DNA from 3 places in the Agathobaculum sp. LCP25S3_E8 genome. Region 3 is predicted to be linked to each of the others. Evidence: riboswitches for the same ligand, from Rfam matches in the RefSeq annotation. Region 3 holds a riboswitch; each other region holds the start of a gene.
The links. A riboswitch is a leader RNA that binds a small molecule or an ion and turns the genes downstream of it on or off. The one in region 3 is predicted to bind FMN.
Positions count from the first base shown of each region.

Region 1: another riboswitch for FMN. It lies ahead of ACTQ34_RS00450 (ECF transporter S component); the one in region 3 lies ahead of ribD (bifunctional diaminohydroxyphosphoribosylaminopyrimidine deaminase/5-amino-6-(5-phosphoribosylamino)uracil reductase RibD).
Region 2: another riboswitch for FMN. It lies ahead of ACTQ34_RS04145 (MATE family efflux transporter); the one in region 3 lies ahead of ribD (bifunctional diaminohydroxyphosphoribosylaminopyrimidine deaminase/5-amino-6-(5-phosphoribosylamino)uracil reductase RibD).

Region 1 is NZ_JBQKJR010000001.1:74,265-81,473, forward strand. Features, by position in the region: gene ACTQ34_RS00430 (plasmid mobilization protein) at 1-179, shown strand, start outside; gene ACTQ34_RS00435 (relaxase/mobilization nuclease domain-containing protein) at 140-1,468, shown strand; gene ACTQ34_RS00440 (cysteine-rich VLP domain-containing protein) at 1,465-1,836, shown strand; gene ACTQ34_RS00445 (riboflavin kinase) at 1,873-2,565, opposite strand; gene ACTQ34_RS00450 (ECF transporter S component) at 2,575-3,216, opposite strand; FMN riboswitch at 3,317-3,432, opposite strand; gene ACTQ34_RS00455 (helix-turn-helix domain-containing protein) at 3,756-3,950, shown strand; gene ACTQ34_RS00460 (hypothetical protein) at 4,337-4,861, shown strand; gene ACTQ34_RS00465 (HNH endonuclease signature motif containing protein) at 4,961-5,848, opposite strand; gene ACTQ34_RS00470 (transposon-transfer assisting family protein) at 6,085-6,288, opposite strand; gene ACTQ34_RS00475 (hypothetical protein) at 6,291-7,209, opposite strand, start outside.
Region 2 is NZ_JBQKJR010000006.1:88,427-95,635, forward strand. Features, by position in the region: gene ACTQ34_RS04135 (sensor histidine kinase) at 1-1,267, opposite strand, end outside; gene ACTQ34_RS04140 (sugar ABC transporter substrate-binding protein) at 1,557-2,504, shown strand; FMN riboswitch at 2,656-2,767, shown strand; gene ACTQ34_RS04145 (MATE family efflux transporter) at 2,909-4,285, shown strand; gene groL (chaperonin GroEL) at 4,407-6,029, opposite strand; gene ACTQ34_RS04155 (BCCT family transporter) at 6,104-7,209, opposite strand, start outside.
Region 3 is NZ_JBQKJR010000062.1:7,388-14,596, reverse strand. Features, by position in the region: gene ACTQ34_RS15235 (LysR family transcriptional regulator) at 1-349, opposite strand, end outside; gene ribH (6,7-dimethyl-8-ribityllumazine synthase) at 643-1,104, opposite strand; gene ACTQ34_RS15225 (bifunctional 3,4-dihydroxy-2-butanone-4-phosphate synthase/GTP cyclohydrolase II) at 1,138-2,346, opposite strand; gene ACTQ34_RS15220 (riboflavin synthase) at 2,371-3,024, opposite strand; gene ribD (bifunctional diaminohydroxyphosphoribosylaminopyrimidine deaminase/5-amino-6-(5-phosphoribosylamino)uracil reductase RibD) at 3,026-4,087, opposite strand; FMN riboswitch at 4,272-4,401, opposite strand; gene lepA (translation elongation factor 4) at 4,740-6,551, shown strand; gene hemW (radical SAM family heme chaperone HemW) at 6,548-7,209, shown strand, end outside.

The sequences.
Region 1 (7,209 bases), on a different contig from region 3:
ACACCACCAACATCCGGGCGCAGACCGCCGAGATACAGAAAATCGGCGTCAACGTCAATCAGATTGCAAAGCGGCTGAACAGCATGGGGCCGGTGTACGCGCAGGACATCGAAGATATAAAGGGGGCGTTGGCGCAGATATGGCAGTTACAAAGATACATCCTATCAAGTCAACGCTGAAAAAAGCCCTGGACTACATCGAAAACCCTGACAAGACCGACGACAAGCTGCTGGTGTCCTCCTTTGCCTGTTCCTATGAAACAGCAGACATTGAATTTGAAATGCTGCTGGCGCAGGCGTACCAAAAGGGCAACAATCTGGCCCACCATCTGATACAGTCCTTTGCTCCCGGCGAGGCCACGCCGGAACAGGCCCATGAGATCGGGAGGCAGCTTGCCGATGAAGTGCTGCAAGGGAAATATCCCTATGTGCTGACTACTCATATTGATAAGGGCCATGTCCATAATCACATCATTTTCTGTGCGGTGGATATGGTGAATCAGCGCAAGTACATTTCCAATAAACAGAGCTATGCCTATATCCGGCGTACCAGCGACAGGCTGTGTAAGGAAAACGGATTGTCCGTGGTAAAGCCCGGACTGAGTAAGGGCAAAAGCTACGCCGAGTGGGACGCCCAGCGGAAAGGGACGAGCTGGAAAGCGAAACTCAAAGTTACCATTGATGCTGCCATCCCGCAGGCCAAAGGCTTTGACGATTTCCTGCGGCTCATGCAGGCGCAGGGCTATGAGCTCAAACCGGGCAAATTTATTTCGTTCCGCGCTCCCGGACAGGAACGCTTTACCCGCTGTAAGACGCTGGGGGAAGCCTACACCGAGGAAGCTATTAAAGAGCGTATCAAAGGCTGCGTTATCACCAGAGTGCCCAAAGAGCGTAAGGGAATTTCTCTGCGGATTGATCTGGAAAACAGCATCAAGGCCCAGCAATCGGCGGGTTATGAGAAGTGGGCGAAGCTCCACAACTTGAAGCAGGCCGCAATGACACTGAACTTCCTGACAGAACATGGGATAGACACTTACCCGGATTTGGAAAGCAAGGTGGCCGAGATCACCGCCGCCAGCGACGAGGCCGCCGCTGCCCTGAAAGCTGCGGAACATCGGCTTGCAGATATGGCGGTGCTGATAAAGAACGTCACCACCTACAAGCAGCTCCGGCCCGTGGCGCTGGAATATCGCAAGGCAGCGGACAAGGGCAAATTCCGGCGTGAGCATGAAAGCACGTTGATTTTATATGAAGCTGCGGCAAAGACCCTAAAGGAACAGGGCGTGAAAAAACTCCCTGATCTTTATGCCCTGAAAGCTGGTTACAAGCGGCTGGCCGAGGAAAAAGAACGGCTGTATGAACGGTACGGCGAAGCGAAAAAGCAGATGCAGGAATACGGCATCATCAAGCAGAATGTGGACGGCATTTTGCGGGTGACGCTGGGAAAGGAGTGGACACAAGAGCTATGAGCATACCGAGAATGAATTACCCTCAATATCGCAAGGCCCGGAAGCTGACGCATGAGTGCTGCAACTACTGTGACGGAAACTGCCTCTTGCTGGACGACGGCGAGGAATGTGTGTGCGTCCAGAGCATTTCCTATTCGCTGCTGTGCCGGTGGTTTCGTGCCGCTGTTCTCCCGCTGGATGCGACCCTGTGTGCCGAGATCACCAAAGACCGGGACGAGGTGAAACCCTGCTCCGAGTGCGGCGCTGCATTTATGCCGAAGTCCAACCGGGCCAAATACTGTCCATCCTGTGCCAAACGGATGCGCCGCCGCAAAGAGGCAGAACGACAGCGGAAAAGATATTGGAAATCCATAAGAATTGATGCCTAATAGCGATATTGAAAATACAATCCGGCAAAGGCGACTTTACTTCGTCCCTACCGGATTGTATTTGTAGCCATACCCGGCTACGGTTTTTATGAATGTCAGTCCCTTTACAATGGTGGCAGTCTTTTTCCTGATTTGAAATACTGTGTTTTCTACCGCATGGCAGTATCCATTTGACGGTTCATGCCACACGGCCTGATATATTTCTTCTTTTGTAAATGTAACTTCTGGATTGGAGTATAACATATACAAAACATCAAACTCTTTTGTAGACAAAAATACTTCTTTCCCATCTACCTTAACAAGATGCTTTTTGATGTCTATGGTAAGCCGGGAGGAAGAATAGTCTATTCCCCAAAATTCCTGCACAGAGAGGCAGTCTAATCTGATCTGCTCCAATAGCAGTGATAAATTGTCAAATTTCATGGGGTTACGAAGTTTTTCAAATAATTGTATTTCAATTTTACTACCATACAAATCACGGCTAAAATTCAAAATATGAGTTTCTACCGATATATCTGTATCGTTATCCACCGTGGGGCGTGTTCCAATATGTGTAATTCCATAATAAATTTGATTGTCCAGAAAAATGCGTGTGATATACACACCGTTCTCTGGCAGTTGCTTTTCATTTTCAACTTTCAAATTGGCTGTTGGGGTTCCAACCAGCTTACCAATTCCTCGGCCATGAATGACTATACCAAAAGATGTGTAGATAGGTTTTCTGTTCATAGAAGTTCCTCAAATTATTTCGTTCATAGATAAAATCAACAAAACACAGGTAACAATAATTGCGATTGCCAACAGGATAAGCCCCGATGGCCTCCCTTTAGTCTTATTTGATGTAGTAACGATATATCCGCTTTTTCTTAATGATGTTATTACAGGCTTATAAAGCAAAAATGTAAACCCTGCATTAAGCCCCGCCTTTAATGCGTTGAAAGGCAGAAAGGCTGGAAGCAATAATTGAACAACCGCTTCACGCGGATAACCCATATAAAGAGGTGTGATAAGATAATTCCATAACAGCATAACACAAATCATTGTCAGACTACCAACCACTAAACCCATTACTGCGCCGGAAAGAGTGTGTTTTTTCTTATAAATGATTGCTGCTGTGCAAGCAAAAGAACAGGTGGAAATAATATTCATAATACACCCCAAAATGCCTGTCTCACTAACTGACAACATTTCAATTACAGACACAATAACGGAAACAATACAAGATGTCAGCGGCCCCCATATCAAACCGCCTAATGTGATGATAACATCTTTGGGGTCATACTTTAAGAACAGGACAACCGGGACACGGCCCACCACCATAGCGACATAAGCGATTGCGCTCAACATTGCAAGCGTTGTGATATTTTTTACTTTATTCATTTCGTTTCCTCCGAAAAAAATTGGCACCTGAAAGGTGATGCCTTTCAAGCGCCTATTTTGATAAAGTAAAAGAACCAGCGATAAAAATATCGAACAATTTCTTTATCTTCTCCTATCCAGACTATACTGTTGGTTTTGGAATTGCACCAAATCATGCGTCAAACGCTTGCGGACTTTACCGCCAATCGGGAATTACACCCTGCCCCGAAGACATCTTTATTCAGTTGTCAAAGTGATTTTACATCTCACATTCTAATCTGACAATATGTTTAAACGATTTCGGAATTTTTTCGGAAATCTTGCGGCATACGCAAAACGAATACGTCAGCGGAAAAGATACTGGCAGTCTACGCATTTAGGGCCTTAAAACGCCCGGTATTCCGGGGCTTTTCCGGCATGGTCGGTGAGGTGGTGGGAGGATTTATCATATACCCGCCGAAACGCTGTTCTAAATGCGTAGGAAAATCTTTCCGCCGCTGGTTTTCCTGCCGGTTCTGTGGTATGCTGGAATAAGACAAAAAACGACAGGAGTTGACACGATGGCCGAACAGGAAATGTTGCTGGACATTGATACCATCAAGGCCGCCGTCGCCGGTGAGAAGTGGGCCAAAGAAAAGGTGATCCAACACTACACCCCTATGATCGACGTGCTGGCCGTTGACGAAGATATGAAGCAGCACCTTATTCTGAAACTGCTGGAAGAACTGCCACACTTCCCGATGGGGCAGGCATAAAGAAAAAGAACGCCGGACGCAGAGGCACACAGCCCCCGCGCCCGGCGCTTTGCGATGCTTAGATCACTCTTACACTTTATATTTCATATTGTATTGCTCTAAAACCACATTGATGATATACTAAGAAAAGAATATCAAGTGTGTATCTACAAGTTAAAAGAAAGGGAAAAATATACTATGCTCAAATCAATTATAACATTGATAGTTACCCTTATTGTAGGAGTTGTATTCATGGCAATAGGAAATGATTTCCTTAATGGATCTACTGATCTCGGTGTGATTGTAGCCGTTGCCGTAGCGGGGGCCTTGGTTGTGTTTTTTAATGGACAGAAAGGAAAATGAAAGGTACGATTACAAAATAGGATTTTTGATGTGGAGAGCTGATTATGGAGAATATATTTGATAAGTTCAAGAAATTAAATTTAGACACCTCGCCCATAGGTCTATCAATCGAATTGAGAGAACCATTTTTTTGTACGCCGATTGGAGCCCAAATTATTGGGTGGGATAATGGAATACATTATTGCTTTATCAAGGGATTTAAGGAGATTGTTTTTTGCGTAAATCCAGAAACGTGCTGTAATTATTATGTTTATCCACTTGCTAAAGATTTTACAGATTTTTTAAGGTTGCTTCTTTCTCTGAAAACAACAAATGCAATTCAACAAGTAGTGTGGATGGATAAAGATGCTTTTGAAAACTTTATGAATGATCCTGATGAAGTTAGATATACAAGTAGTGAGCCAGTGCAAAGCATACTTCAAAATATTTCCTCTAATTTAGAGGTTGAACCGATAGAAAATCCATTTGATTATATCAAAAAACTCCAAAAGGATTTTCCGTATAAAGAGATAAAGTTTACAGATGAATTTTATAATATAACTGGTTTAACACGGCAAGAGAATATCTAAAAAAGTTGCAGAGGACACTTTCAACAGTGTTCTTCTGCAACTTTTTTGTTGACTAATTAAACTTTTGATTTTTGTGAGATTTCTTTGAAAAGGATGCCGTTAATAACCAGCCCACCAACTTGTTACCTGTGTATGTGTTGCTTTTGGAAGATGAATCAGATTGCTATACGCATTACTTCCGCCGTATGCAAGCGGGCGAATATGGTGAACATCGTATAAACTGCGATTTAAGGTAACGCCCGTATTGGCGGTGTAAGTATTATAGTAGGTATCAGCTAAATTAGACGGACGAGTAGTTGTTGCACCTTTGGCATAGTTAGCAGGCGGCATGGGTAGGCTTTTCCCGCTTACAGAATCAGAAAAATTAAAATTCCAAGCGTGTCCTGTTCTATTAGAAAGTGCAGTTGTTGTTACGCCACTTCCAGAAGTAGCATTATCATAGTCCGTAATAGTGTAGGCAACATAATAATACCCTGTTTTTGCAGGAACTGTCCATGTGTAATCTACGCCATACTCACTGTTGGATGTATATGTATGGTAAACAGAACCCCCAACATTTGAGTAAGAGCCGGATAATGTTGTAAAACTCCCCTTTAATTGAGCTGTCAATTTAATATTTGGTTTCACAAAAGGAGAGGTTGGGCAATCAACATTAAAATACCAAGTAAATTCGCCACCACTGGTTTTTTTAATTCCAGCACGGACAAGATAAATTTCAATTCCTCGCTCACTGGGAGTATCAGCAGATCCTTTAGGAACAGGGATGGCAACTTCGTCGAAAGTAAGAAGTTCACCATCCTCAACAAGCATTTCACCCGTGGTCGTATCGTAATGAGTGACTTGCCCGGAATCAGCGGGAGAGGTATCCATGACGGCTTCCAACTCATTCTGGTAGGGTTCAGCCGCAATAGCAGTAATCGACATTCCTATGGCCATCATGGTGACAAGCACCAAACTCACAATTTTCTTTAAGTGTTTTTTCAACATACAGTCATTCCTCCTTATTAGGTATCGTAAATAGAAAATGCCATCAAACTATCATCCCAATGGAATCACCTCTTTCATTCATTTCAATCGCGCAATCCCCTTATGCTTTATGGTAAAATTATACAAATTATGAAGTATAAAGTCAATATTATATGAACAATACAGTGTAATATACTAAAAAGCGCCGGACGCAGAGGCCATACAGCCACCGCGCCCGGCGCTTTGCTATACTTGGATCACTCGTCCGTGAAATGGAACTGCCGCGCCTCAAAGTCGGCGTCGTGCATGGCGTCCAGCTTGTCGGCGGTCTGGCGGGCCAGCGCCGCCATGTCCTCGTCCATGTCCGGCAGGGCGGCCCGAATGTTGGCCGCCGTTCTGCGCCGGTCGCTCTTGTGATACATACAGATCAGGTTTTCTTCCTCTACGGTAAACGGTACCATTGTCATACCTCCAATTCGTTTTTCTTGGTTCTGGCCGGGGCCTTTTTCGGGGCTTGGGCCTGTTTGGTTTCGGATAGCTGCCTGCGGATGGAAGCGCGGGGCCTCCGCACTTCCTTGTCCCGGTTCTCGTCCTTGCCGATCACCGCATACAGGCCGTGCCGGTCTTTCATGCCGGTAAAGCACAGGGATTTATAGGGCAGCATAGAAAACAGCCGGTCGGTGTCCTTGCTGGACGCAATCTGGACGAAGTACGGGGACAGCTCCACCATGAAATGCGTTTTGTTGGGGCTGTTGGGGGCGGACAGATCTTTCAGCCCGGCCACGATCCGCTGCGCCTCGGCCAAAATCATGCCGTCATGCAGCGCCGTGATGTGGGCCTTAAAGTCGCCGGGCGCAAGCTGCGCCCGGCCTTTCTGTTCCTGCCGCAACAGCTCTCGCAGGTGTTCCGGCTCATTGGGCTTGGCCTCATACCGCAGGAACGCCCCCAGCTTGGGATCGGGCCGCCCGTCGAAGTACAGACCGGCGGGCTGCTCTCGATCGCCCTTTTCATAGTGCAGGATGATGTTGTCGGCCTCTACCGCCTCGGCTGCAACGTGCCGGAAGTGCTGGGGATAGTCCAGCTCATAGAGATTGCCGCGAATGACGCCCCGCACATTGCCGGTCAGCTCCACGGCGTATGCCAGCACCCGGTCACGGGTCTGCTCTCCGTAAAACTTCCATGTGTTGTGCTGCCGGGTGCCTTGCAGGTACACATCACTTTCCCGAAAACAATGTGTCCCGGACGGGCGGGACATCCACAAAAGCGTCTTGTCCTCGGCCTTGTCGCTGGTAGCGGCCCGCCCGATGATCTCCTTGTCGATCTCAAAATCGCTTTGATAAAAGGCGGTGTTCTGCCGCATGAGCTGATCCAGCGCGGCCAGA
Region 2 (7,209 bases), on a different contig from region 3:
GCAGACTGCCGCCAAGCAGACGCAGCCGCTCCCGCATGTGACGCAGCCCAAAGCCTTGTTCGATTTTGGCGCAGCCGATGCCATTATCCTGCACCACAATCGTCATGCATCGTTCCTGACAGGATAGAGACACGTCAATTTCGGTCGCATGCCCATGCCGGATGGCATTGGTCACGCTTTCCTGTACAATCCGGTAGACCGCATCCTCCTCGTCCTGCGAAAGGCGCATATCTGCCGGCTGCGTACTCAGCCGAATATCCGCATGTGAAGTCTGCTGCATCTCGCTGCACAACTTGTCGAGCGCCTCGGACAGGCGAAACCGCTCGAGCGCATCCGGCCTGAGCGCACTGACCGATCGGCGCACTTCATTCATGCCCGCACGGGCGGTTTTCGCAATGAGCTCCATCTGCTTGCGCGCCATGTCCGGCGAAATATCCATCATTTCAATGCAGGCGTCCGCACCAGCGGTGATGCCGGTCAGCGCGTGGCCGAGCGTATCGTGAATCTCGCGCGCCAGACGGTTGCGTTCCCGGGTCTCCGCCATGCGCTCGCTTTCCGCCGCATATTCCTTGAGCTGGCCGTTGAGGATGGACAGCTTATCGTTTGCCCGCGCCAGTTCGCCGTTGAGGCGACGGATGGCGGCATTTTCTTCCGTCCGCCTGCCAACCAGAATCACCATGTATCCAATAAACAAGATCAGATTGAGCGCGCTGAGCAAACCGATGGCCGTCTGCATGAGCTGCCGCGGCTGTCCCTCGTAATAGGCGAGATATGCAGAGACAGAGACCATGCCCAAGCCGGATTGCAAAACGTCCAGACTGGTCAGCAGATAGAGCGAGGTCATCGCGCCGAGGAACAGCATACGCCCCCGCCCATGCAGACTGTCCACCAGATTGACCACGGCGAGCAGCAACAATCCGTTATAGTCCAGATGCAGCGCCAAAAGCACGAGCAAGGCAACTCCCGGTTCCAACCAAAACACCATTCGGCCGTTTCCCAGCCTGCCGCGCCGATATGCAAAGTCGACCACGACAAACGCAAGTAAACTAAGCGCCGCAAAGGACACACTCCACGGAGCAGCCGGCAAAATGCTCAGCCCCTGCAAAAAGCTCACACCCTCGGCCCGCTGCACCGCACGCAGCGGCGTCAGCACAAAAACCGTACCGAGAAAAGCGCAGAGCGCCAGATTGATAAGCAACATCCCCTGCCGCAGCAGGGTCAGACTCTCATCTGTCTGCATCTCGCGATTGGCCGGTCCATCCGACATGCCAGCAGCCCCCTTTTCCCCGTTATGCCTTGTCTTTCTCCTGCAGCAGACAGCCGTTTTTTCTTTTCTGCTGTACTGCGTCGCAGAACGGGTTTCCTATGTATAAATTATAATATATATCCTGCACAAGGTCAAACAACATATCAGCGCATGCATAAAAACAGCAGGCAGCAAATCATATGTGCAGAACCCCTCCGGGAAAGAATCGTCATCCTGTTCAGAACCGGCAAAAAATCGTTTTCATGATTCCCCTAATATGATATGATAAAACAAGTAAGGGGGGCTGGCGATGAAATGGAGACGACTGTTTCTTGCTGTGTGCGGCATCGTGCTGACGGCATGGCTGTGCCTGACGCTGGGCGCATGGAAAGAACAGCAGGAAACACCGCTGCGGATCGGCGCGACCTATATGACAATGAACAACCCGTTTTACAGCGTCATTGACGAGGAGCTGCGGTTGATGATCGAAAGCCGCGGCGATATTCTGCTCACGCGCGACCCTGCACTCGATCAGGATAAACAAAATGACCAGATTCACGAACTGCTTGCAGGTGGAATTGATCTTCTTGTGATTAACCCGGTGGATTTTCAGCAGATTCGTCCTGCACTGGAGGAAGCGCGGGATGCAGACGTTCCGGTTGTGATTGTGGATTCACAGGTGAGTGACCCTTCGCTGGTTGCCTGCACGATCGCTTCGGACAATTACGGCGCGGGTGTATTATGCGCCGAACATCTGATGCGCACCCGTGATTCCGCACGCATCGCCCTACTGGAGCACCCGACCGCTCAGTCGGCGGTCGACCGCATTCAAGGATTTTGCGACACCATCGCCGCGCATCCACAGTATCAGATCGCTGGCCGCGCGAGCAGTGACGGTCAGCTGGAGCTTGCCATGCCGGCGCTGGACGGCCTGCTGGATGCCGACCCGACGATTGATGTGGTGATGGCGCTCAACGATCCGACAGCGTTAGGGGCGATGGCTGCGCTGGAGGAGCGGCATTTACTGGATCGCACGCTGGTTTACGGCGTAGACGGCGCTCCCGAAGCTAAAAATATGATTTTCGAAGGTGTGATGACAGCAACAGTCGCCCAGTCTCCCATTCAAATCGGGCAGACGACAGCGCAGGTCATATACCAGATTCTGTCCGACCAAGCCTACGAAAGCGAAATCATTGTGCCGGTCGAGTTGATTACAGCGGAAAACGTGGAACAGTTCGGCTCAGACGGTTGGCAATGAGAAGGGGTACAGGCAGTACAGCCCCAACCGGTATCTTCGCCGACCGGCCGAACGTTCGTTCATGATGCACAATATTTCTGCACAAAGATTGGTTTTTGGCCGGTTGACAGGGCAGGATTTTCTGCTATAATGGCTTTATAAAATGGTATATTCCTTTCTTCGGAAACGAGAGTATTCTCTACTGGCGGTCAAAGCCCGCGAGCGCAAGCTAACCCGGTGCAATCCCGGGGCCAACAGTCAGGTCTGGATGGGAGAAGAAAGCCGCCGGCATCACCGGCAGCTTCTCGTGCACGATGAAAGAACACGAAGCAGCCGGTATTGCATCCGTTGGATAGCAATCAACGGCTGCTTTACGATTTATCCGGCTTATTCGGTGGCAAGGAACCAAAAAGGAGGCCGTCATCATGGATAAACCGGTACAAAACGCAAACCCGCTGGAAACAGAGCCGATCTCCGCGCTGTTAGTGCGATATTCTATTCCCACAGCACTGACACTCATGGTCAACTATCTTTACAACATCGTTGATCAGATTTTTGTCGGGCAAGGCGTTGGCATCACCGGCATGACAGCTACCAACGTCGCGTTTCCGCTTATGATTCTGGTAAACGCAATTTCGCTGCTGCTGGGGGATGGGGCCGCGGCCAATATCAGTCTGTGCCTGGGCCGCAAGCAGCAGCAAACGGCAGATGCAACCATGTCGCACGCACTGACTTTAATTATCGGCAGCGGCATTCTTTGCGCGCTGGTGTTTGGCATCTTCGCCCCGCAGCTGGTGGTTCTGTGCGGCGTCACGGAAACCGCTTATACGCAGGCAGTCTCCTATCTGCGGGCGATCGCATGGGGCGTGCCGTTCCAGCTGATGTGCCCTGCGTTCACCGCCATCATCCGCGCGGACGGTGCCCCTCAGTACACCATGAAGTGTATGATTGTGGGCGCCGTTATCAACTTGATTCTGGATCCTATTTTCATTTTCCCACTACAAATGGGTGTCGTAGGAGCCGGTATTGCCACAGCGGTGGGACAGACAGCCGCCGGCTGTATGTGCCTCTTTTATCTGCGCCATATGCGTACCGTCCGCATTCGCAAATCCGCTCTGCGCCCCACGCCTGCATTGACCGGACGTATCGTGGCGTTAGGCTTTCCAAGCCTGCTGACGCAGACGATGATGGCACTGGTACAAATCACCATGAACAACCTGATGCGTCAGTACGGTGCATGGAGCGCCTTTGGCAGCGACATTGCCCTTTCGGTTTACGGCATGATGATGAAAGTATACCAAATCGCCCACTCGATGTTTGTGGGTGTCTCCTCCGCCGTACAGCCCATCAACGGCTTTAACTTCGGCGCCAAACACTACACGCGGGTACATCAGACATATCTGCTGGCCAGTCGGATTGCGCTCATCATTTCCGCTGTATGCTTTCTGGTCTTCATGGTACTCCCCCGGCAAATCGGTATGCTCTTTGTCTCGGATAATCCCCTGTATCTGGATTGCGCCGCCCACATTTTCCGGATTTATATGATGACCTTTTTCCTCTACGGTCTGCATATGACCACAGCATCCTTTTTTCAGAGCATCGACAAACCTGTACACTCGCTGATGATTCCTCTGGTACGGCAAGGGGTGTTTCTCATTCCGCTGGCGCTGCTGCTCTCCCGCAGTTTTGGTCTGGATGGTGCTTTATATGCCGTTCCCATTACAGATACGCTGGTTTTTTTGCTCAGCATTGCATTGGCGCTTACGGAGTTTCGTTCCTGGCGTAAAAGCGGATGGCTGTAAGCCACAGTATGAAAAAAACCTCCTGTCGCAGCATTGCTGCAACAGGAGGTTTCTTTTTACTCGTCAGAAAGACTTGCGCTTATCTGCATACTCAAGGTGAATAACGTGCTTTTATCCTCTATCAATGCGTGCTCTTGCGTCGGCTCGCGCCACCGGTGCGCAGCCATTCCTCATCAACCGGATCGATCACATTCACTTCGGTGGTCAGGAAAGTGCTCGCCATGGAAACCGCGTTTTGCAGCGCCAGACGCACCACTTTGGTCGAATCCATAATACCGGCTTCAATCATGTTGACATAAGTATGCGTGCAGACATCCATTCCCATTCCGGGCTCCAGCCGTCGAATCTCTGTCACAACGGAATCGCCGTCTCCGCCGGCATTTTCCACAATCTGAGCAGCCGGCTTGGTCAACGCAGTGCAGATGATCTGCGCGCCGACCTTTTCGTCCCCCGTGAGCTGCGCCGCATATGCCTCAACCTGTGTGCAGGCATCGCAGTAGGCCACGCCGCCGCCGACCACAACGCCTTCCTCCAGCGCAGCGCGGGTGACATTCAGCGCGTCTTCCACGCGATGCTTTTTCTCCTTCAGCTCCAGCTCGGTCGCTGCGCCAACATGGATCAGGCCCACGCCGCCTGCCAGCTTGCCCAAACGCTCACGAGCGCGATCCACCGCGAACTCATCCTTCGCCTGTGCCAGCATGCGCCGGAGCATCTCGATTCGGCTGTCAATTTCGTCACGATTGCCCGCGCCCCCGACGATCAGCGTGCTGTCCTTTCGAATGATGACTTTATCCGCCCGACCAAGCATGTCCATTGTGGCATGGCTCAAATCATAGCCGGTTTCCTCGCGGATGACAACCGCGCCCGAAATCAGCGCAATATCGTCTACCAACGCCTTTTTCCGCTCGCCAAAGCCCGGCGCGCGCACCGCAGCTACATCGATTGCGCCCTTGAGCTTATTGATAATGAGCGCCTTGAGCGCCTCGCCCGTGACATCCTCCGCCACAATGACCAGCGGGCGATGCTGCTGCGCAACCTGATCCAAAATCGGCAGAACTTCTTGCAGTTCGGTGATCTTTTTATCAGTAAACAGGAGATACGCATTCTCGAATACGGTTTCCATCTTCTCCTGATCACTCACCATGTAAGGCGACAGATACCCCTTGTCAAACCGCGTACCGCGAACGATCTCGCAGGAGGTTTCCATCGTGCTGGATTCGTCCACCGTGATCACGCCATCCGCGCCGAGCTGCTCCATAATATCTGCAATCATGCTTCCAATCTGTTCGTCGTCAGCAGAAACACCCGCAATGTGCGCAATATCATCCCGCGTGGCCAGCTTGTACGAATGCTCCTCCAGATACCGTACTACCTCGTCGACCGCGCCTTGCATGCCCCGACGAAGCTGTATGGGATTGGCACCCGCCGCAAGGTTGTGAACCCCTTCGCGAATAATCGCCTGTGTCAGCAGCATCGCGGTAGTCGATCCATCGCCAGCCGCTTCATTGGTGCGGAGTGCGACATGCTTGATCATCTGTGCACCCAGATCTTCCGCAATGTCAGTCAATTGCATATCATTGATAACGCTTGCGCCATCATTTGTAATGAACGGCACTCCGGAAGAACTGTCCACCAAAACATTTCTGCCCAGTGGTCCCAGTGTGATCTTAACTGCATCTACAACTTGATCTACGCCATCTTGAAGCATTTGTCTTGCTTCCTCGCCAAAAAACAAATCTCTCATATGTGTTTCTCCTGACTCCAGAGCAGACAGGCATGCACATGGCACGCCTGTCTGTCCCAGCTGATTGTAATAAATTAGGACTCTTCGACCGTCTCCTGCACGAGAATGTGCTCCTGCACGGGGATCTGTTCCTCCGCAGCTTCGCTATCGCCGGACAGTTCCTCCTGTCTCTGCTCTGCTTCGTGCAGGGCAATGATCTCGGCATGCAGACCAATGCGATCATCGTGCCGTAACCATTTTAACAGACCAACCATGGTTCCTACAAGTATAATTAGGAAAGGCGCCGAAATAATAATGGCAATATTTTTGATCGCCGTGAAATCCGCGCCAACCAGAATGATCGACATGGGGATCACTGCCAGCAGAACACAGAAGAACAACCGAAGCGCCATCTTGGGGGTACCCCGTTTTGTAACTGTTTCTGCCAGCGCCAGTGATGCCGAGTCCATGGACGGCGCCACAAAGCCGACAATAAGCACCAGAATGAGGAACGGCAGAAGCGTTTTGCCCAAAGGCAGCACTTCCAGAATGCTGTAAATCGCCGCGTCTCCGATGCCGCTGTTGACCAGGCCAACCACATCCACAGTTTCCTGCAGATGGGTGAAAATCGAGAAGCTACCATTGATACCGAAAATTCCAATACCGCCGGCCGTCATAACAAAGATTGTGTAGAGCGCAATCTCGCGGATTGTGCGACCCTTGGAAACCTTTGCAATGAAAATGCCCATCATTGCCACATAGTTCAGATAGAACGCAACAAAGTAGATGGTCCAGCTTTCCGCAAAACCGGTGTTATTGATGGGGTCGGTGAAAAGCGCCATGCGCGGCAGCTTTTCAAGCATATGACCGAGCGAGTTAACGATATTTTTGAAAATGAAAGTCGTCGGCCCCATGAACAGTACATACAGGAGGAATACCACACAAACCACGGATGCAATATTGCTGATTGTCTGCATGCCGCGCTTTGTGCCAAGGAACGAGGTGATACTATAAACGATTGCAATGAATACAATAACGCCAATCTGAACCACCGGGGTTGCCTCCCAGCCAAACAGCTGCTTGAGACCGCCGGTTGCCAGCGGGACAGCCAAGCCCAAAGAGGAGCTCAGCGCGCCCAGAATACCAAAAATAACAAGGAAGTCGATGATTTTGCCAATGACCGTTTTGCCCTTGACCTTCT
Region 3 (7,209 bases):
AGATATCCTCTTGCTTATGTGCATTATAAAATTCGCTGATAAGCCGTCCCATGGTGATGAGGGGATAGGAAGCAATCGAAAGAATGCGCGGGCGCTCTTTGGAGGATAAGCCTTGAATCAGTTCCATCTGATTGAGGATAGTACGCGCATACTGATACAGCTTTTTTCCCTCATCGGTCAGCGCAACGCCTTTATTGGTGCGATTAAAGATGCGCACCTTCAGTTCGTTTTCCAGATTGCTGATGGCTTTGCTCAGATTGGGCTGGGTCACAAACAGTTTTTTCGCAGCTTTGTTGATGCTGCCTTGCTCTGCGACGGTCACAAAATAGGTAAGCTGATGAATCTGCATTGACAAACGCCCCGTTTCTCATTGGATAAGAATAGTTTATCACAAAAATAGATTTTTTTCGAGAGCATTCGACATTGTGGGTGGAAAGAAAAGTGCTGTGCTTGTTATATGGCTGTCGGAGTGAAGTGCTAACGGGGATGGAAATGATGATTTTGTCGCAGATATTTGGTTGAGGCAGTTCATGCGACGGTTCTGAATTACTCTGAAATTGTAACAGAAGCAGACAAAAGACTTGCCACCCACAGCTTGCAGGCGACAAGTCTTTCAGCACTTTATTTAAGCGGGGATGGATGTTAAAGCTGCGGCAGCAGATTGGCAAGTTCGAGCGCAGCCATAGCGGCATCTGCGCCCTTGTTTCCGGCCTTGGTGCCGGCGCGCTCGATGGCCTGCTCGATGTTTTCGGTGGTCAGGACGCCAAAGGTGGTCGGCACGCCGGTCTGCAGGTTGACCTGCGCCACACCCTTGGAAACCTCGCTGCAGACATAGTCATAGTGCGAGGTCGAGCCGCGGATAACCGCGCCAAGGCAGAGAACGGCGCAGTATTGACCCGACTGCGCGAGTTTGAGCGCTGCAAGCGGGATTTCAAATGCGCCCGGCACCCAGACAAGTGTAATGTCATCGGTGTCTACGCCGTGACGCACGAGTGTGTCCTCTGCGCCTGAAATCAGCTTGGAGACGATGAATTCATTAAAACGCGATGTAACGATGGCGAATTTACCTTTGCCGGCAACCAGTTTTCCTTCCAGTACTTTCATTTTTCCTTCCTCCAATGACGTTATAGATTATGATTACAGCATGTGCTTGAACAGATGGCCCATCTTAATCTGCTTGGTGCGCAGATAGAACGCATCATCTTCCTGCGGGTCAATCTCAATCGGGACACGCTCGACGATTTCCACACCGAAACCATCCAGACCGTAGATTTTTTCCGGGTTATTGGTTAACAGACGCAGTTCCTTTGCGCCAAGGTCCTGCAAAATCTGTGCGCCGATCCAGTATTCGCGCAGGTCGGGTGCAAAGTCGAGTTTGACGTTGGCTTCAACGGTATCCCAGCCCTGTTCCTGCAGTTCATATGCCTTGAGCTTGTTGATAAGACCGATGCCGCGGCCCTCCTGCCGCATATAGAGCAGCACGCCGCGCCCTTCGCGATCGATTTGCTGCATGGCGGCTGCAAGCTGTTGGCCGCAGTCGCAGCGGCGCGAGCCGAACACGTCGCCCGTCAGGCATTCCGAATGCACACGGCACAGCAGGTTTTTGCCGTCTCCGATGTCTCCCTTAACCAGCGCCACATGATGCTCGCCGGTCAGGTCGTTGATGTAGCCGTAAATCTGGAACTCGCCGAAGCGGGTTGGCAGTTTGGCGCAGGCTTCGCGCACGACATGCTTGTCGTGGCGGCGGCAGTAATCCTGCAGCGCTTTGATTGTGATGACCTTGAGCCCCCACTTTGCTGCATGTTCAAGCAGCTCGGTCGTGCGCATCATCGTGCCGTCATCGCGCATGATTTCGCAGCACAGGCCGCATTCTTCCAGCCCGGCCAGTCGGCACAAGTCAACGGTTGCCTCGGTGTGTCCGTTGCGGGTAAGCACACCACCGTAGCGTGCCACTAACGGAAATACATGGCCGGGACGACGCAGGTCTGACGGCTTGGCGTTGGGGTCGGCGCACATGCGGCAGGTGTAGCCGCGTTCCTCTGCGGAAATGCCAGTGGTCGTATCCACATGGTCTACCGAGACGGTGAACGCAGTCTGATGGTTGTCGGTGTTGACCTTGGCCATTTGTTCGAGCCCCAGCCGCTGCGCCACGGTTTCGCTCATCGGCGTGCAGATCAGGCCCTTGGCATATGTCGCCATAAAGTTGACATTCTCAGTGGTGGCAAACTGGGCGGCACAAATCATATCGCCTTCGTTTTCGCGGTCGGGGTCATCGATGGAGATGATGATGCGGCCGGCGCGCAGTTCATCCAGCGCCTCTTCGACCGTGCAATATTGCTGTTTCATATGGATTGTCCTCCTTTTATTGTTTTAGAACCCGTGTTGGGCCAGAAATTCCATAGTGATGCTGCTTGAAGTGGATTTTTCAGCCGGTGCATACGGTGCAAGCAGCTTTTCAACATATTTCCCGATAACGTCGCACTCTAAATTGACCGTCTCGCCCGGCTTTTTGTCCAGCAGGATGGTCTGTGCGCCTGTGTGCGAGATGATGGATACGGAGAAACCGGTTTGGTCCACCGCTGCGACCGTCAGACTTACGCCGTCAATTGCAATCGAGCCTTTTTCCACGATATATCGCAGCAGGGAAGCAGAGGTGTTCACGGTCACCCAGACTGCGTTATCCTCGCGCTTTTGGGATGCAATTGTGCCGGTGCCGTCAATGTGACCGGATACGATATGTCCGCCGAAACGCCCATTCATGGGCATTGCGCGTTCCAGATTGACCGGTGAGCCGCTTTGCAGTGCGCCGAGGCTGGAGCGCCGCAGCGACTCAGCCATGACGTCCGCGCTGAAGCTGTCCGCTGTCATCGCAACAACGGTCAGACACACGCCGTTGGTGGCGATGCTGTCGCCGAGCTTGGTGCCTTCCAGCACGGTTTTTGCCGCGATAGTAAGTCTTGCGCCTGCGGCGCCGCGTTCAATACGGCGTACGGTGCCGATTTCTTCGATGATGCCGGTAAACATATTACAGCACCCCCTCAAGCAGGATGTCCGTACCCAGCGGCGTGACGGTTACGTTTTTGAGTGTCAAAGCGTCCGCCATACGGGCGAAACCTGCGCCACCAAGCGGCGTTTTGGCGGTACTGCCGCCAATCAGTTTGGGTGCGATGTACGCCTGCACCTTATGAACAATGCCTGTCTCGAGCGCTGCAAACGCAAGTTCTGCGCCGCCTTCCAGCAGGATGCTGTCCAACCCGCGTGCGCCAAGCTGCCGCATCAGGTCGTTTAGGTCCACTTTGCCGTTTTGGGCGTTACATAGCAATAGGTGTGCGCCCGCTTTTTTGAGTGCCGTGGCGCGCTCGTTCCATTCGGTCACGGCGATGACTGTGTCGATTTCGTGCGCGGTGCGGACAAGTTGGGAGTCCAGCGGCGTGCGCGCGTGACTGTCACAGACAATGCGGCATGGGTTGTGTCCGCCCTCGATGCGGCAAGTGAGCAATGGGTCGTCTGCCAGCACGGTGCCGACGCCAACCATGATGCCGGACAGGCGTGCGCGTGTCTCGTGTACGTGATGGCGGGCGGCTTCGTCCGTTACCCAGCGGCTGTCACCGGTGTACGCGGCAATTTTGCCGTCCAGCGTCATGGCGTATTTGAGTACAACATACGGGGTTTTGCTTGTGATAAAGTGGAAGAATACCTCGTTGAGCTGGCGGCACTCGTTTTCGCAGATGCCGGTTTCGACAGGAATGCCTGCGTCCCGCAGAATCTGTGCGCCCTTGCCGGCAACAAGCGGATTTGCGTCCAGACAGCCGACGAATACACGTCCAATGTGCTTTTCGAGAATGGCCTCTGTGCAGGGAGGGGTGCGGCCCCAGTGGCAGCATGGCTCAAGCGTGACGTATAGGTCTGCGCCTGCCGGGTCCTCGGTGCAGTTTTTCAGCGCGTTGCGCTCGGCGTGCAGGCCACCGCAGTATTCATGCCAGCCTTCGCCGATGATGCGTCCGTTTTTAACGATGACGCAGCCAACCATCGGGTTGGGGCTGACATGTCCTGCGCCGCGTTTGGCCAGATCGAGTGCGCGGCGCATGTAAGTTTCCGTTTGGTTTTGCAATCGGATCACCTCGTCAGAACAGCCTGTACGGGCTGTAAAATGAAAAAACGCCCCGAAAGCAGAGGCTTCGGGGCGAAACGCCATAAAAACAAAAAATCTGAAACACAAAATGCGTTTCAGAACAGCAAATAAGCGAAAACGGAGCAAAAGCCGTTTTTCGCACATTCTTCTTTCATCCAGACTATACTGTCGGCTTCGGAGTTTCACCGAATCATGCATTCGCTTTGAAAAAGCGTCCGCTCGCGGGCTGTACCGCCGGTAGGGAATTGCACCCTGCCCTGAAGAATCCTGATATTCGGTTTTAGCACAGCAGTCAAATGCTTTGCTGAACACAGTATATACCCGCAAAAGCAAGAATGCAAGCATTTTATGAAAAAATATGCAGAGGCGGCCAAAGCCGCCTCTGCAGTTGGGAAGAGTATAAGGAAAAGAGAAAAGAATGTGGCTGTCTACATTCTTATCATAGCGTAGTCGTATCAAATCTGAAGCAAAAGAAAATCAAATTTGTGCAAAAAAACAGAACAATGATGGGGAGCCGGTAAACCGGAAAAGAACGCTTGTGAGACAGGCGGGAACGTGTTATAATATTTCCATATTGCTATTATGGAACAGATAAGGAGCTTTCGGGGTGAAAAATCGCGAGCAAATTCGTAATTTCTCCATTATCGCGCACATTGACCACGGTAAGTCTACACTTGCCGATCGCCTGCTTGAGCAGTGCAAAGCGGTATCCCAGCGCGAGATGGAGGAGCAGTTACTCGACAATATGGATCTGGAGCGCGAACGCGGCATCACGATTAAGGCGCGCGCTGTGCGCATGGAATATGAGGCGGATGACGGCAAAACCTATGAGATGAACCTCATCGACACGCCGGGGCATGTTGACTTCAATTATGAGGTCTCCCGCTCACTGGCTGCGTGCGAAGGCGCGCTGCTGGTTGTGGACGCGGCGCAGGGTATCGAGGCGCAGACGCTGGGCAACACCTATCTTGCGATTGACGCGGGGTTGGAGGTTGTGCCGGTTATCAATAAGATTGACCTGCCGGCTGCGGATGCGCCGCGCGTCAAGCAGGAAATTGAGGATATCATCGGCATCCCGGCTGAGGACAGCCCGGAGATTTCTGCAAAAATGAATATCAACATCCATTCCGTGCTGGAGCGCATCGTGTCGGACATCCCTGCGCCGACGGGCGATCCGGACGCGCTGCTGCGCGCACTGATATTCGACAGCCAGTACGACCCCTATAAAGGGGTTATCGTCTACATGCGTCTGATGGAGGGGTGTATCCGTCCGGGCATGAAAGTCAAGATGATGGCAACCGGAGCGACGTTTCAGGTACTCGAATGCGGCTATATGCTGCCGCTCGGACTGTCCCCGCAGCAGGAGCTGTGCGCGGGTGAGGTCGGTTACTTTACCGCATCCATCAAGACTGTATCCGACACTCGCGTCGGCGACACGGTCACCGAGGCTGAACGCCCGACGGCGGAGGCTCTGCCGGGTTATCGTCCTGCGCGGCCCATGGTGTTCTGCGGTATTTATACCGAGGACGGCTCCAAATATCCCGACCTGCGGGATGCGCTGGAGAAATTGCAGCTCAACGACGCGGCGTTGTCCTTCGAGCCGGAAAGCTCGGTGGCGCTGGGATTTGGTTTCCGCTGCGGTTTCCTAGGCATGCTGCACATGGAGGTTATTCAGGAGCGACTGGAGCGTGAGTTTGACCTCGATTTGGTCACGACACTGCCGAGCGTGGTTTATGAAATTGTCAAGACCGACGGCACGGTCGTCCAGTGCGACAATCCGCATGATTATCCCGATCCGGGTCTCATCGAAGAGGCGCGTGAGCCATTTGTCAAGGCGACCATCATGACGCCGCAGGAATATGTCGGCAACATCATGCCGATGTGTCAGGAGCGACGCGGCGTATTTAAGGATATGCAGTATCTGGATGCCAATCTGGTAGAGCTGCATTACGAAATGCCGATAAACGAAATTATTTACGACTTTTTCGACGCACTTAAGGCACGTACTCGCGGCTACGCTTCGCTGGACTACGAGTTCCTCGATTACCGACCGAGCGATTTGGTTAAGGTGGATATGCTGCTCAACGGTGACCAGGTAGATGCACTTTCGTTTATTGTGCACCGTGAAAAGGCATACGGCCGTGCGCGCCGTATCTGCGAAAAGCTCAAGGAGAATATCCCGCGTCAGCTGTTCGAGGTGCCGATTCAGGCGGCAATCGGCGGCAAGGTCATCGCACGCGAGACAGTCAAGGCGATGCGCAAGGATGTGCTGGCTAAGTGCTACGGCGGCGACATCACGCGAAAGAAAAAGCTGTTGGAAAAACAAAAGGAAGGTAAGAAAAAGATGCGTTCGCTCGGCACGGTGCAGATTCCGACCGAAGCGTTCATGGCGGTCTTGAAGCTGGATGAGGAATCATGAGCAAATTCAGTTATAATAATCGGCCTTTGGGGTTGTATCTGCACATTCCGTTCTGTGTAAAAAAATGTGCTTACTGTGATTTTTATTCCGTGACTGATGCAGAGTTGATGAAAAATTACGTTTCGGCGCTGCTGACGCATATTCGCGAATACGGGAAAACGTGCAGCGGCTACACGGTGGACACTGTGTATGTCGGCGGCGGCACGCCGACCTGTCTGGGACCGAAGTATCTTGGCCGCATCCTGCAGGAGGTGCGCAATAAATTTCCGCTTGCGGACGACGCAGAGATTACGGTCGAGTGCAATCCGGAGAGCACGGATAAAAAGGTGCTTGACGCGATGAAAAAACATGGTGTCAACCGTCTGTCCTTCGGCGTGCAGTCCGCGCAGGAGGACGAGCTCAAACGTATCGGACGCATCCATACGTTTGAACAGGCTAAAACTGCGGTGGATTTGGCGCGGGAGAAGGGCTTTGACAACATCAGCCTTGATCTGATGTACGGTCTGCCGGGCCAGACGCAGGAAAAATTCCTCGACTCGGTTGAGCAGTGTCTGGCGCTCGGACCGAAGCATTTGTCGTGCTACGGCTTGAAGCTTGAGCCTGCCACGCCGATGGGGCGGGAAAACCCCGTTCTGCCGGATGACGACGCGCAGGCAGA